DNA from 3 places in the Bacillus sp. NPDC094077 genome. Region 2 is predicted to be linked to each of the others. Evidence: riboswitches for the same ligand, from Rfam matches in the RefSeq annotation. Region 2 holds a riboswitch; each other region holds the start of a gene.
What was found. A riboswitch is a leader RNA that binds a small molecule or an ion and turns the genes downstream of it on or off. The one in region 2 is predicted to bind magnesium.

Region 1 (5,609 bases), on a different contig from region 2:
TTGTGTCCCTTGATGACTAACAAGTTTAACATTGAAAGGGTTACTAATAGTAACTAATTTTCCTTCAAAAAGAAAGCGACTATCTTTGTTACTTTTAATCGTTTCTACATCAATTTCTAATGGCTGATTTTTAAATTCTTCTAATCTTTTTCCTGCTATTTTTTTATAAATAGCCTCATCACTATTTGACCATCTTGGGTGATTAATTCGATCCTGCAGTTCATCAAGTTCCTTTTTGGATAGGAATGTATATTTCGCATATTGTGGATGCTGAGAAGTTAGTATACTCCCAGCAATTGTTCCCCGAAGATCTCGGCCATAGTTTGTGCCAAATAATATCCCTATTCCAATAAGTATCAAAATAGAAAAAAGGATTAAAATTCTTTTAAAGATTTTTCTTAGGTGTTTCATAGTTTTATCCTCCAGCATTAATTACATTCAATGAATCCTTTAAAATATTATTTACCTAAAGATACAAGTGTTTGTTTTCCTCATTCCTGAGTTCTCCACTATGTCTTAGCAAGCAAGCTGAAATACTTATCCTCCATTTCGTATTTATTTCAGTGTATATTCACAAATTTAATAACGTTTTTGCAACCATGAAATAAATTACTAACCCTGTTCCGTCAACAAATGTTGTAATGAATGGACCGGAAACGACTGCAGGATCTAATTTTAATTTTCTCAGAATCAAAGGTAAAACAGCTGCAACAAGAGAGGCCCAAATAACAATAAATAATAAAGTGATTGCCACAACTTGTGCAACTTCTGTTCCAACACCTAACATATAAGCACGAGTGAGCCCAGCTACCCCAAGTGCAAGTCCGAGAAGCATACCTATTGCAAATTCTTTTTTCATTACACGGAAAATGTCTTTAAATTTCACCTCTCCGATACCAATTGCACGAGTAATTGTTGCTACAACCTGTGTTCCTGTATTCCCTCCAGTACCTACTAATAATGGAACAAAGAAAGCAAGGGCAACTACTGTTTCAATTTCGTCTTCAAAATACTTTAGTACTGTACCTGTATATGCCTCAGCAACAAATAGAAGCAATAACCATGGTAGACGTTTGAAGAAAATGCTCCAAATACTAGATTCAAAGTAAGATTGATTTAATGGTTCACTTCCGCCTAACTTTTGGATATCTTCTGTAGCTTCTGCTTCCATAACATTCATTACGTCATCAAATGTTATAATGCCAATCATCTCATTATTTGCTGTTGTTACGGGTATTGCTGCTAAATTATAATTCAGTAGCTTTTTTACAACTTCCTGTTGATCAACCTCAGCGTGTACTGAAATCATCTCTTGAATCATGATAGTAGATAATATCTCTTCATCTGCTGCTAATAATAACTCATGTATGGAAACGATTCCCTTTAGATGACCATGACTATCAAGAACATAAATATAAGATATCGATTCTACATTTTCAGAATGTTCCCTAATGTACTTCAATGTCATTTTTACTGACCAATTCCCTCTAACTGCAACAAAATCACTTGTGACAAGGCTTCCTGCGGTTTCAGGTTTAAAAGCCATTAATTTTTTTACGTTATGTTTTGTAATTTTATTTAGATACGCCATTAATTTAGCTTGTTTTTCCGGGTGAACCGCTAGAAGTAGATCTACTGTTTCATCAATCGGTTGTAAATTTAGTAACGTTTTAGCTTTGTTTTCAGATAAGTGAATTAAGATATTATATTTTTCTTCTGTACTCAAATGTTGAAGAATTTTTGAGCTTTTTAATACAGGTATCTTATCTAGTAATATGACTTGATCTTCAATTGAAAATCGTTTTACTTCTTGCGCAACATCATACGACGGATGTCGTAAAACTTTCTCTGCATCCAAGTTATTTTGGGTTACAAGTAATTCATTTAATAATTTCTTCATGTTAACTCCTCCTCATATTGCTAAGAGAGACTCTAGAGTTTCATGAGTGGTTTTGTGTTATTTTATCTGTCTAAAATTTTTATTTGAGCATTAATAGTTACATTGCAATCAATTCATTATTTAGAACTACCTCCTTTTTGAATATAGACAAGATAAAAATAAATAAAATTAAACAGAAAAACCTTTACTCAAAAAGGAGTAAAGGTTTTTTACAATACAAATAAATGATTATTAAGACAGCTCTGCCAAAATCGCAGAGGTGCCTTTCTATCAAATCGTATACCACTCCCTCGTTGAGTTTTAGCACTGTATAGCATAGGTTTTTATAACCAGCTACATTAAAAAGGGCCTTAATCCGACCGTTCCTGTTGACCCATTGGCGTCTCTCGACATTTTTGGGCAGCAGCGTTTCTCTATACAGGAGCCTCACCTAACAAAGATTATTGAATTACTTCAAAATTTAAACCAGAATTTAATATTTGTCAACTAACTTTCGATTCGATTCATAAAAAATTATTTTATAGAGAAATGTAATTCAATTCTATTGCAAATTTAAAATTCTACTTAAAAGATATAAAATTTAAATACAATTAGTTTGAAGAAATGTTATAAAACAAATGAGATTTCGTATATGAAACTTATTGTTTACGATTCATTTTTAACTTTATAGCAGAAGTTGAATCATTATTCATTCCGTACCTCAAAAGAACATTCTTCAAAAAATCTTCTTTTATGATTAAAATCTTCTTTACTGTTTATCAAATTTATATGGTTAAACTACTTAATCAAACTATACACTACAAGTCGAAAATATGTATCTATACGAGATGATTAAATACATTTTCTCACATCATTTCTAAAAGATTTATAAAGCAATAAAGAATATAAAATTAGCAAGACGTTTACTTGACAGGCAAAAAAAAAGTATTTATGCTTGCTACACGAAACAAATACATAAAATTTATATTGCTAAACCTGTTAGGTGAGGCTCCTATACAAACACAGGCTATTGCCCAAAAATGTCGAAAGACGCCAATGGGTAGAACAGGAATTGTCGGATTAAGGCTTTTCTTAAGATAGCTAAGTAATGAATTTCCATTGCTTTACGTTGTATAGTGCCAAAGCTCTACTAGGGGGAGAAAAGCTTTATTTAGTCATGCCATTTTGAATCCCCCCTAGTATGTAACTAGGGGGGATATTTGCATAAAAAAACAGGGTATAAGCGATAGGATTTTTTAAAAGAAAAAATCCTATTTAATAATTGGTGAAGACAAGATTCTATTCATTAGCAAATGTAATATTAAGCTTTGTTGTAAATCAGGAGGATATTAAAATGAAAAAAATATTAAAACTCGATTATCTATTGCTCCTCCCTCTATTCATAACATGTACTTTAGGTATTATCATGATGTATAGCGCGAGCTCCATTGTTGCTGTCCAACATTATGGTTATAACAGTAGACACTTTGTTGATTCTCAATTAACAAAGCTACTTTTAGGAACAATAGGGTTAATAGTTTGTGCTATTCTCCCATATGAAATATGGAAAAAACGAATAGTCTCAATCTGTATTATGGTTGGAGGGATTTTTTTATTAATTATGGTTTTATGGAAAGGAAAAGTGGTAAATAATGCTCAATCATGGATCTTTGGTATACAGCCAGCTGAGTTTCTTAAATTAGGAACAATACTTGTAACAGCCCGTTTTTTTGCATTACGACAAGAATCAGCTAAACAAGTTTGGATTGGGGGCGGAAAACTTTTATTTTTTTTAGCTACAATTTTTTTCCTGATCTATAAACAACCAAATTTAGGATCTGCACTTTTAATATTAGGTATAGGTTTTGGCATATTTCTTTGCTCTGGAATAAATATAAACCTTATAATTAAAAGAACCACTATTGGTTCTATTTTATGGTTACCTATTTTATATTTTTTGATCCAATATAGTTTGTCAGAAGTTCAAAAAACACGTATTACGACGATCTTCAATCCCTTTGTTGATGCGCAAGGAAATGGATATCAGCTTGTAAATTCTTTTATTGCCATTGGTTCAGGAGGAATTACTGGACGTGGATTCGGAAATAGCATTCAAAAAACTGGTTATCTCCCAGAACCACATACTGATTTTATAATGGCAATCGTTTCTGAGGAACTAGGGTTTATTGGTGTATTCATTATAATGGCTGGAGTATTAGCTATAGTTCTTCGCTCATTAAAAATTGCACAACTATGTGAAGATCCATTCGGAAGTTTTATAGCAATTGGTATAGGGTGTATGATTGGTATGCAATCTGTTGTTAATTTAGGTGGTATTACAGGACTATTTCCTCTTACAGGTACACCATTTCCATTTGTAAGTTTTGGTGGAAGTTCTTTAATGGTTAATTTAATAGCAATAGGAATATTACTTAATATTTCAATTTTCAATAAAATTAAGTTTGATAATTAGAATATATAATCTGTTATATGTAATTCTATTTTTCATAATTACTTTTTTAAAATTATAAAATTTAACCCCATTGAGCAATCTATATTCAAAGAATTGCTAATGAAGTTTTTAAATGTATTAATATTAATACCAAAAAAGGCAGGCATTAATATATGCTTGCTTTCCGTTCTCAAAATCAATTACACCTTAAACAACGTGGGGTAAACCAAATCCAAATGCTGTCTTCTACGCTCTATTATTTTTTAGTTTTCTAAAACAATTTCTGCAATTTCATTAGCATATTTTTTAGAGTCAAATTCATCATAGTTACTTAGTACCACAACAGACAAAGATTCTTTTGGAAACCGGATGAAGTGTGAACGATAACCTGCCCACCTTCCTGAATGTTCCAGGTATCGACAGTTAAAACCTTCTGCAACCCTCAGCCCAAAAGCATAATCTTCATTGGCAATAATCGTTTCTCCAGTTGGAGAAATTTTCGGACCTATTTCGCTCATTCTTTTCACAAGGTCTTTTCCACCAACGGTACCTGTAGTTAAATTTCCTCCCCATTCTACCAGGTCTTCAGCTGTTGTATGAACCGCCCCATCCCCTGTATGTTCCCATGGGCTTTCATAGATCTTATATGTACCTTGCCCATTCTTTGAATATCCTCTAGCAATTGATATAGTAGTTGGGTAGTAATCCACAATTGTTGTGTCTCTCATATTTAAAGGGTCAAAAATACGCTCCTTTGTAAACTGACATAGAGACTTGCCACTTACCTTCTCTACCACTAGTGATAATAATAAATATCCTGTATTGCTATACTCAAATTTTGTTCCAACTGGGAACCTTGCAATTTGATGACTATTAAGGTGTTCTAGCGATTCTTCCACAGTTAATGTATCAGTATATTTAATATTTTCTGCTTCAGCCAATTCCATATAATCAACTAATCCACCAGTGTGATGAATTAGGTGTCTCAATGTTACAGGTTCAGCATATGCTCCTATAGAAGGGACAAACTTTACAATTGAATCATCTAAACTCAATTTCTCCTCTTGTTCTAAGAGTGATATAGAAAACGCTGTAAATTGTTTAGAAACTGAGGCAATATTAAAAATGTTTTTGGTAGTTATGGGTAGATTTTCCCCTATAGAAGCTAAGCCAACTGCACCTTTATAAGTTACTCCGCTATCGAAGCTAGCAATATATGCAAAGCCAGGAGCTTTTGGTGAAAATTTATTATATAATTGTTTAATCGATGTATGTGTC
Region 2 (5,609 bases):
CTTATAATAATTGATTGTTGTGAATTCTATTTGAACTTCATATGAAAATTCTGTTTATTTCCTGACAACTTTGTGAACAAAAAGAAAAACCGATCAAAAAATATTTAATCGGTCTTTCCACTTCTTACAACATATTTATTAATATTTCAGGTCTTCCCCAATTCATTTCTTCACAAACGAATCTAAGTTTTTCTTCATCCATTGTGTGTAACCCTTCTTCTAGTGAACATGAAATTGGAACTTCACAATGAATTTGCGCTAATTGTAATGAAATATTTAAGTTCTCTAAATCACTTTCAATCTTTGTACGCTGTGCTTTCGTTAATGATGCTACATTTTCTAGTACAGCTGGTACTGTTCCGTGCTCTTGAATCAGCTTATACGCTGTTTTTTCACCGATACCTTTTACACCTGGATAGTTATCACTCGTATCTCCCATGAACGCTTTCGCATGGACGATTTGCCATGGTTCTACACCTTTCTCTTCCATAATTTTCTCTGGTGTGTAATACTCGTAATTTCCAATTCCTTTGCGCAGAAGCATAACTGTAACGCTGTTATCAACGAGTTGAAGTAAATCTGTATCACCTGTTAAAATATAAACTTCCGCTTCATTGCAATATTGTTTTGCAAGCGTACCGATACAGTCATCCGCTTCATATCCTTTCATACCGATGACCGGAATCGATAATTTTGCAGTCATTTCTTGTACTAGATCAAATTGCGGAATTAATTCTTCTGGCGGCGCTGCACGATTTGCTTTATAATTCGAGAACGATTCCGTTCTAAATGTCGTACTTCCCATATCCCAGCACGTTACGATGTGTGTTGGTTCGATTGCTTGCGTAGCTGTTAATAAATGCTTCATATAACCATGAATCCCGTTCGTTGGGGTACCATCTTGTCGTTTCATAAACTGTCCATAGACACTTGTTGCGTAAAAAGCACGAAATAATAGTGCCATACCATCAACTAATAATACTTTTTTCATAATTCCTCTCCTATTAAAAAAATAATAACCTCACGTTATCACGTAAGGTTATATAAGTAGATTACCATTCTACGTTTTTGCTCAACTTTGTCTATTATACATTGTTTTTGTATATTTAGCATCATTAACACATTAAGACATTCTACTACAACAAGTATGCAGTATTCCTGAATACGTATTCTTTCCAGTCGAAACAACTACAGCCTTTGCATTTCCACTAACAATATACGTACTTTTGAAACATACATTTTCAAGCTCAAGTGGATTATAATCTTTCATCCGTTTTAATGGAATAAATCGTTTACGTTCAAGATGATAGCAACTCTCAAATTTCTCTATACTCGCGTCGTTTCCCGTTAGCACAGACTCATTTACTAATAAATCATTTGCATAAATGATACGTACATCTGCTGGCACTGTATCTCCAGCTGAAAGAAAAATCATATCTCCAGGTACAAGCTCTTGTACTGGTATCTCCATCATTTTCAGTTCAGTGTTTAGCCCTGCATTACTAGAACATTCCACTCTAGACACAGTAATTTTTTCGCATTGTAATTCATCACGCACATGTTGTTTCGAAAGACCTGGAATCATTCCGCTTAACTTCATCATTACCTCTGCAAGAAGCGCTCTTTTTGAAGTGAGTTCATTTCGGCCGTATACTTGAATACGTTTTTGCGCCTCTTTCATAGATAATCCGTCTCTTGTTGTTTTAAAATACGCAAATACAGATTTTACATCTCTTGTTGCGATTTCAATTAATAAATCTTTATTTTTTTGAAGCATCGTTTGTTCTTTCATTGATTTTTTACTTAGTTTATATGACGTGTTACCCACAGTTTTGTTTGCATATAACATATTATCGTCTCCTCCTTTACAACATAGGAAGAAACGCTTTGTTTCTCAATTTATCAACTTTACCATGAAAGCGTCTAGCGCTTAAATATGTATATAAACGCTACATTATGATAAATATAGAGGGAGGAACAAGTCGTTTCCTGCCTACATCATATATTTTTGATTTGAAGTATATGGGTAACGGAACCGAGTCAGAATTTGACATGCTCCTCACCTCCTCGTTTATTTTTTAGTTATAGTCTATACTATGAAACAACTCATATATTTGTAACAAAAAGACCCTTACTCCGAAAAGAGCAAAGGTCATTACATACACAAATAAACGATTCCTAATACAATTAGAAATCTACAGACCTCTCCCTCGCCGAGTTTTAGCACTGTATAGCATAGGTACATTACCAGCTACGTTAAGAAAAACCTTAATTCGATCATTCCTGTTGACCCATTGGCGTCTCTCGACATTTTTGGGCAGTAGCATTTCTCTATACAGGAGCCTCACCTAACAGAGACTTATTTCATTACATAGAAAATGTTACTCTTATTTAAAATAGATGTCAACACTTTGTATGGAAACTTTTCCTTATTACAATGACTCCCTCTAGTGTATTACAGTCATATACTTCCTGTTCATCCTTTGACTATTTAAATGAGTTGAACACATCAGAGTTTTTTCAAATAATCCTTCAGATCCTATACTCCCACATAGGCTTTGAGGTTAGAGAACTTAAGGAATCCTCCTCCAAAATAATAGAAAGTAAAGATATATGGAATTATGAAGAAATTTTATCCTCTCTCCATTTAGATATTATATATATTAAGCGAGACGGAATGCATATGGAGTTCACCTTAGTTTCAAGAGAGGTTGATGAAGACCGAAAGTGCTATATTTATTATGGAAACTTCACAGGTGAATCAAGATAATATCGATATATTTATGCAACAAAAAACCTTACGTATAAAACGTAAGGTTTTTATTTAGCCCCACATATGCCGTTCTCTCTAGATGTCCATAAACCTGCTCTCACAGGTGGATGTTCTCACAAATGTTTGTAACTTCCTTCTTAAAAAGATGGCTTGTTATCTACATTTAAATATCGAACTTCCGTATTATACTTATTGGTTTAAGACATGCATAAGCTACGTACACCGTAGGAATTTTATATAATGTTAGTTGAAATAAGACCCCCCGCACGTGCCGCTCCTCGTAAATGTCCAAAAACCCGCTACTCGCAGGTGGATGCCCTCACAGTTACCGTACATCTTCCTCCACAAGGAAGGCTTGATGATGGTCGCTAAATATTGAGCTTCCGTATAACTAACATCGGTTTTAGACATAAATAAGTTACGCACACCGCAGGATGTATTATTGACTTGTCGTTATATTATCACATTGTTTTCAATGTGTAAAATACAATCTTTTTCGAGCAATCTCTTGCTTGTGACCTTATTTTAATACAAATTATTTTTGCATGCAAGTGATTAATCTTCTTCTTTTGCAATTTGATTTTCTGAATAAGAAATCCAATCACTCCAGCTACCTGCATACAATTTAACATTTTGGAATCCTGCTAATTTTAATGCAATGACGTTTGGACATGCTGTAACACCAGAACCACAATATACAATTGTTTCCTTATCTTTCGAAAGATTTTGGAATCGTTCTTGTTGCTGGGCTTCATTTTTAAATTGTCCTGATTCTAGAATTCCATCCTTCCAAAAATGGTTTACTGCTGTAGGAATATGTCCTGCCTTCGGATCAACAAGTTCCTCTACACCAGTATAACGTTTTGGCTCTCTAGAATCAATTAACGTAACATCTGCACCTGTATGAATATTCTCTCTGACCATTTCCATCGTGACAAGCATATGATCTTGTATATTTGCTTTAAATGTTTTTCGTGCAACAGCAGGAATTTCCGTTGTTGTATGTAATCCATTCTCTTTCCAAGCCGGAAATCCGCCATCTAATATATATACTTTCTCATGTCCTACATAGTTTAATAACCACCATAACCGAGAAGCATTTGCACCAGCTTGACTGTCATACGCAATTACTATCGCAGATTCATCAATACCAGCTTTTGAAAGCTTGTCTGCAAACTCTTCAATATGTGGCAATGGATGGCGACCACCATGTTCCGTTACAGGACTTGATAAATCTAAATTTAAATCAAAATATAACGCATGAGGAATATGTTCTTCTTCATACTTTTCTCTACCCCAATTAGGATTCGCTAAATCAAAACGACAATCGATTATACGGACATTCTCATCTTCCATATGCTCACGTAACCATTCGACTGTAACAATCATCTTTAACGACCTTCTTTCTCGCGCACGCGACCTACATATTCCATTACCATATCTTCTGTAACAAGTTTACGCTGCGGTGCAACCCCTCGTTTCGCAAGATCATTAATTTGCTTTGTTACCACGTTAATAACATCAACTGAAAATTCTTTCCCATTTGATGCAAGTGATATCGCCGCTTCAATAGCTGCTTCACGTTGCGCATCTAATTGCAAAAATGTTTTTACAATTTCATTTTGTTTACGAGAATGTGCTGTAATTGCTTTATGTACTTCCATCTTTTCTTCCCCCTAGATAAGTTATACTTTTTTATTTAATTCCATTGCAAGCCGAATCATATCACGGCATACAATCCCATTTTCAACAATCTCTTCTTCATAATGCTTCGAAAAGTAATCAAAATCAATAGAAAAAATACGAAATCCACATTTTTGATATAACGCAAGCTGTGAAACACTTGAATTACCTGTACCAACTTCAAGTTTGGACATACCATACTTTTTAGCAGTTTCTACCGCATGCTTCAATAGCTTCTTTCCAATACCTTTTCCTTGCATATGCTCTACAACCGAGATATTCATAATTTCCATCGTCTTCGGTCTTGTCTCCAAAAGAACATATACACCTATAACTTCGTCCTCTTGTATAGCTACATATGTTAAACCTCTTTCTACATATGCATCAATTTGCCGTTCGCTTGGATCAGCGAGTAGCAATAACGATTTTGGTAGAGCTTCTTTCGAAATAAGCTCTATTACAACAGACATAAAAAATTCCCCCTTCTCTATTGTTCTAAACCCTCCTTGTCTACCATAAGTAATAGAAAGGAGGGATTCACCATGGACAACAATGAGAAAAAATGCAACGTCATCTCTATTGATGGAAAGAAGAAGAAAAGCGACACGTATTCCTATCCAAAATTAGTAGTAGAAAACAAAACATATGAATTTTCTTCATTCGTCTTATGCGGTGAAACACCAGACGGTAGACGACTCGTTCTTACTCATATGATTTCTACTGATGAATTTGCAGGATTTGTAAAATCTTTAGATACTGTGCTACAAAAGAAGATCGAACGAATCTTTTTTTCATAACGACTATATAGCATAAATTTCTTTTTCAATCTCTACTAACTGCTTTTGTAGTTGTTCTTTACTTTGTTCATATAGTGATACATCAATTGTTTCCGCTAATGCAAATAATATACTTTCATAATAGTTCATCACATCTTGTTGCATCACCTTTTGGAATAAGTTCCATTTCATATCCCACTCTTGTTTATAATGATGAACAAATAAATCTTTTTCATCAGCTACATAGTTTGATACGAACGGCTCTAGCACAGCTTTAGCATCTTCTTGCATGAAAGCTTTATCATTTTTTTCAAAAAAGCTTTTCTCGTTTTTAAAATGTGCCAGTGCTTTTTTGAAATCTTTTATTTCAACTGAAG
Region 3 (5,609 bases), on a different contig from region 2:
ACTAAAAATTTTTTAGTAATAAAAAAATGGTAAACATAAGTCACCATTTTTTCTTGAAATTATTATCTTTCTACTGGGAATGATTTTAAATCCATTGCTATTTCGGTATTAGAAAATAGCTCTCTTGCCTCTTTCAATAATTCCTTATATGTATCTCCTTGATAACGAGAACTAATATGAGTTAATATTAATCGTTTCGCATTTGCCTGAAGTGCAATACTCGCAGCTTGCTTAGATGTGGAATGAAAATAATCATAGGCTTGTTGTTCATCTTCTGCTGCAAAAGTTGCTTCGTGAACAAGTACGTCAGCGTCTTGTGCCAGCTCTCTACTCGCTTCACAATATCGTGTATCACCTAAAATGGTAATAATTCTTCCCTTTTGAGGCGGACCAATAAAGTCTTTTCCATTTAGTGTCGTACCATTCTCTAATTCAACTACTTCTCCATCTTTTAAACGTTTAAAAATTGGACCTGGTTTCACACCCATTTCCAGCAATTTATCGACTAAAAGAGCTCCTTGTATATCCCTCTCTACGATACGATATCCGAAACATTCAATACCATGTGACAATCTTTTCGTTTCCACATAGAATTCATTATCTTCAAACACAGTACCTTCTTCTGTTATCTCAACAATTTCAAGTGGATATTTCACATGTGTCGTACTTACCGATAATGCTACTTCAATAAATTGCTTAATTCCTTTTGGTCCGTACACTGTTAAAGGTGTAGTCCCTCCTTGAAATGAACGACTACCTAATAAACCAGGCAATCCAAAAATATGATCACCATGTAAATGGGTAATAAATATTTTTTCAATGCGGCGTGGACGTACAGATGTATATAATATTTGATGTTGCGTCGCTTCACCACAGTCAAATAACCAAGTCTGTCCTCGTTCTTCTAACAATTGCAAAGCAATTGCTGAAACATTCCTTCCTTTCGAAGGAACACCTGCGCCAGTTCCTAAAAATACAAATTCCACTTTCTTTCCTCCAGCTCTTTATATAATCTATCTCTCATCTTACGGAATGTTATTTCAAATGGCAAATCGAATTTACATAGCCAATCATCTAGACAACTATATAACACGAACGTTATTCTTGAAAAACTTAGCAATCGTTCGTGTTTTATGTTAAAATGATTATACTACATTTTAAGGGAGCGTTTTATTATGAAAGAAGTATTTCGTTTACAAACTGATTTTTCATCTTCATTTGATCGCTGGGTAAGTTCTTTCGTGTCTGATCACCCAGCACAATTAGAATGGACGACTTTAAAAGAATTAATCCATGAATATACAACATCACATACGAATGAGACGTTGCCAACATATATTTCTTCAGCTTTAACATATTACGCACAACGCGTTTCAACAGCAAATAACTCAGAGATTGTTATTTTTGAAAACCATACAATCTCTTAATCTATTATAAAAAGCACTGGTTTCAGTGCTTTTTATTTATATCCATTAAAACATTTATTTTCCCACCTTATTTACAATAAAAATACCCCTTATTTCCTACTATATGGCCATCATGAATCTATTTGATTTTTCAAAAAAACAGATTAAAAAGATATTGACACTACAAAGTTTCAGTGCTAACATTCAACATGTAATTGAATATGGTCTCTGTTAGGTGAGGCTCCTGTATAGAGAAACGCTGCTGCCCAAAAATGTCGAGAGACGCCAATGGGTCAACAGGAAAGGTCGGAATGAAGGCCTTTTTTAACGTAGCTGGTTTCAGTACCTATGCTATACAGTGCTAAAACTCAACGAGGGAGAGGTGCATGTATTTTGTCATACAAAAAAACTGTTTTTATCTATGTTCACTAACAGGCTTTCGTGTGGACTCTTTTTAACTGTGAATTCAGACCTTTACTCGTTGTGAGTAAAGGTCTTTTTTACGTCTTTATGCACCTTACTATGAAACAAACATAGCATATTCAGAAACTATTAAATTGTACAGAGGTGAGGAACAGTGGCAATTGATGATTCGGCCCAGATACCCATATGTTTTACGTTAATATTTCATCATGTAGGTAGGAAAGAAGCTGTTCCTCCTAATTTTAAATAGTCGAGTAACAGATTGTTTCCTCCTTCATGACAAAGGAGGAACTACCGATGTTAAATTTACAAAGACAAGAAACAAAGCATGCTTATGATCAAAATAGCATGAAAACAAATAACAAATTATTAGTGGAAATTGCAACACAAGATGTAAACTCTGCGTTAAAAATTCTAGAAACAACACAAGATGGACTCTCTAAACAAGAAGCGACTCGTAGACTTTCTTTATACGGTCCGAACGAAATTGCTCATAATAAAACATCGCCATGGTATATTCAACTTTTGCTGGCATTTAAAAATCCATTTATTTTTGTTTTATTGGCACTTGGAGCACTCTCTTTTTTCACAGATGATATACAAGGAACTCTTGTCGTATCTGTAATGGTACTACTAAGTGCAACGATTCGTTTTTCCCAAGAATTTCGTTCTCAAAAAGCGGCAGATAAGTTAAAAGCTATGGTTCGAACAACTGCAAGCGTCTTTAGAATAAACGGGTTTATACATGAAACAAAAAACGTGACAAATTTAAATCGAAACCTTACAACAGAAATTCCAATTGAAGAGCTTGTACCTGGAGATATCATCTCACTTTCAGCCGGTGATATCGTTCCGGCTGATGTGCGTATCTTATCCGCTAAAGATTTATTTGTAAATCAATCTTCTTTAACAGGAGAAGCACTTCCAGTAGAAAAATACGAAAACTGCTACCATACAGAAAATAAACATATATTACCGAAAAGCATGAAAAATAATTACAATCCGCTTGATATGGAAAACCTTTGCTTCATGGGAACAAATATTGTTAGCGGTAGTGCAAAAGCTGTAGTCGTCTCAACTAGTACAGACACTTATTTCGGTTCTTTAGCAAAGAAAGTAATTGGCAAACGTGCAGAAACAAGCTTTGATAAAGGAGTAAACAAAGTAAGTTGGCTCTTAATTACGTTCATGCTTATTATGGCGCCTATCGTCCTTCTCATTAATGGTTTCACAAAAGGTGATTGGCAAGAAGCTTTCTTCTTCGCTATTGCTGTTGCAGTGGGTCTTACACCTGAAATGTTACCAATGATTGTAACTGCTAATTTAGCAAAAGGTGCCGTTAACATGTCTAAACAAAAAGTAATTGTAAAGCAGCTAAACTCTATTCAAAATCTAGGGGCTATGAACATTCTTTGTACTGATAAAACAGGTACATTGACAGAAGATAAAGTGGTGCTTGTTCGCCATTTAGACCCTAATGGGAATGAATGTAATCGCGTATTACAATTTGCATATTTAAATAGCTTCTATCAAACTGGATTGAAAAATTTAATAGATAAAGCTGTTATTGAGCATACAGAGGAAAATCATAAATTCGACCCTTCAATGTTTCAAAAACTAGATGAGATTCCATTTGATTTTGCTCGCCGTCGTATGTCCGTCATCGTCAAAGACATTTCAGGTGAACATACAATGGTTTGTAAAGGGGCGGTAGAAGAAATTTTATCCATTTGTAACTACACTGAAATGGATGGGCAAGTTATTCCACTTACCGAGGAAATGCGCTCAAATGTTAAACAACTAAGTGAGACATTGAATAGTGAAGGTATGCGTGTCATTGCTGTAGCCTACAAGAAGCATAACAAGCCAAATCATAAAGCTTATACAGTACAAGATGAATCGGTTATGGTTCTTGCTGGATATATCGGATTTTTAGATCCGCCTAAACTATCTACAGCTTCTGCCATTCAAGCATTACAGAAACATGGTGTACAAGTGAAGATATTAACTGGCGATAATGAAATTGTTACAAGAAAGGTTTGTAAAGAAGTTGGATTGAATATTGGTGAACCAATCCTCGGTTACGAGATCGATTCTTTACCTGATAAAGCATTAGCAAAGCTGGCAGAAGAAACGACCGTATTTGCGAAGCTCAATCCAATGCAAAAATCCCGCATTATACGTGTATTACAAGGAAACGGTCATACTGTAGGTTATATGGGAGATGGCATTAACGATGCCGTAGCATTACGTGAAGCTGATGTTGGTATATCTGTTGACACCGCTACTGATATCGCAAAAGAGTCTTCCGATATTATTTTACTTGAAAAAAGTTTAACTATATTAGAAGCCGGTATTTTAGAAGGACGTACTACGTTCGGAAATATTTTAAAATATATCAAAATGACAGCTAGCTCTAACTTCGGAAATGTATTTAGTGTATTAGTAGCAAGTGCGTTCATTCCATTTTTACCGATGCTTGCTATACATTTATTAATCCAGAACTTGCTTTATGATATTTCACAACTATCCATTCCATGGGACAAAATGGATAAAGAGTTTTTAGAAAAACCAAGAAAATGGGATACGGCAAACTTACGGAACTTCATTATTTGCATCGGTCCAATTAGTTCCATATTTGATATTATCACATATGTAGTCATGTGGAATGTCTTTGGCGCAAATACACCTAGCGAACAATCACTATTCCAGTCTGGTTGGTTTGTCGTTGGATTGCTAACGCAAACTTTAATTGTTCACATGATAAGAACACAGAAGATTCCGTTTATTCAAAGTACTGCATCAACACCGGTTATTTTATTAACCGCCTGTATTATGGCAATCGGAATCTATATTCCATTCTCGCCACTTGGCGCAGCAGTTGGTTTACAAGCATTACCACTTAGCTACTTCCCTTGGTTAGTAGGAATTTTACTCGGATATGCGATATTAACACAATTCCTGAAAAAACTATATATCAAAAAGTTTCATAGTTGGTTATAAAAATGAGAATGAGTGGGCACTCCCCACTCATTCTTACAAAACATAACATGTACTAATGTATGGAGGTGACCATGATGGTATGGTATGACATCGTATTAAGATTATTTATAGCAGTCATTGTAGGTGCTTGCATCGGAATGGAACGACAATGGAGACACCGGATGGCCGGGCTACGGACAAATGCTCTCGTATCACTTGGTGCCTGTATATTTGTTTTATTATCCGTCATGCTTGATCATGATGCTAGTCCATCACGCATTGCTGCTCAAGTTGTTAGTGGTATTGGCTTTTTAGGGGGCGGTGTGATTATCCGCGACGGTTTTAGTATTAGGGGCCTAAATACTGCGGCTACTTTATGGTGTGCAGCTGCTGTTGGCACTCTCACAGGCGCTGGTTTCCTCGTTGCAGCTATGTTAGGTGCAGCCGGCGTTTTACTAGCAAATATACTACTTCGCCCCATCGCTCTCTTTATGAACAATAAATCAAAAGAAGACTTACCTGAACAAACGAACTACTTACTTTCTCTTACTTGTTCAGAAGAAAATGAAGCACATATTCGTTTTTTACTCATGCACATGGTAAGTTCCGAAGGCATCGGTTTAAAAGAATTGTACAGTGAAGACGTTGATTCTAACCAAAAAGTATGTATACAAGCCACATTACATTGTAATACCCATGCAGCTGTTTTAATTGAAAAAATAGTAAGTAGAATGCTATTAGAATCTGGTGTTACTGCTGCCGGTTGGAAAACTTCATTAGATTTAGAGGCGAGTTAAT

Region 1: it holds a riboswitch for magnesium, as region 2 does, so the genes downstream of both, ACQKNR_RS28395 (FtsW/RodA/SpoVE family cell cycle protein) here and ACQKNR_RS11465 (cation-transporting P-type ATPase) in region 2, are expected to answer to the same signal.
Region 3: it holds a riboswitch for magnesium, as region 2 does, so the genes downstream of both, mgtA (magnesium-translocating P-type ATPase) here and ACQKNR_RS11465 (cation-transporting P-type ATPase) in region 2, are expected to answer to the same signal.

Annotation. Positions count from the first base shown of each region.
Region 1 covers NZ_JBNNUF010000033.1:1,547-7,155, forward strand. The annotation lists gene ACQKNR_RS28385 (phosphodiester glycosidase family protein) at 1-411, opposite strand, end outside; gene mgtE (magnesium transporter) at 572-1,900, opposite strand; M-box (ykoK) riboswitch at 2,178-2,345, opposite strand; M-box (ykoK) riboswitch at 2,868-3,044, shown strand; gene ACQKNR_RS28395 (FtsW/RodA/SpoVE family cell cycle protein) at 3,234-4,352, shown strand; gene ACQKNR_RS28400 (serine hydrolase domain-containing protein) at 4,595-5,609, opposite strand, start outside.
Region 2 covers NZ_JBNNUF010000003.1:519,170-524,778, reverse strand. The annotation lists gene ACQKNR_RS11470 (5'-3' exonuclease) at 125-991, opposite strand; gene ACQKNR_RS11465 (cation-transporting P-type ATPase) at 1,124-1,849, opposite strand; M-box (ykoK) riboswitch at 2,200-2,363, opposite strand; partial or broken gene ACQKNR_RS11460 (hypothetical protein) at 2,515-2,770, shown strand; RNA gene ssrS (6S RNA) at 2,824-3,007, opposite strand; RNA gene ssrS (6S RNA) at 3,029-3,212, opposite strand; gene ACQKNR_RS11445 (sulfurtransferase) at 3,329-4,162, opposite strand; gene ACQKNR_RS11440 (YpbS family protein) at 4,165-4,437, opposite strand; gene ACQKNR_RS11435 (GNAT family N-acetyltransferase) at 4,459-4,926, opposite strand; gene ACQKNR_RS11430 (DUF3931 domain-containing protein) at 4,999-5,253, shown strand; gene ACQKNR_RS11425 (dynamin family protein) at 5,257-5,609, opposite strand, start outside.
Region 3 covers NZ_JBNNUF010000001.1:659,571-665,179, forward strand. The annotation lists gene rnz (ribonuclease Z) at 63-986, opposite strand; gene ACQKNR_RS03365 (DUF3932 family protein) at 1,176-1,427, shown strand; M-box (ykoK) riboswitch at 1,627-1,794, shown strand; gene mgtA (magnesium-translocating P-type ATPase) at 2,127-4,832, shown strand; gene ACQKNR_RS03375 (MgtC/SapB family protein) at 4,907-5,608, shown strand.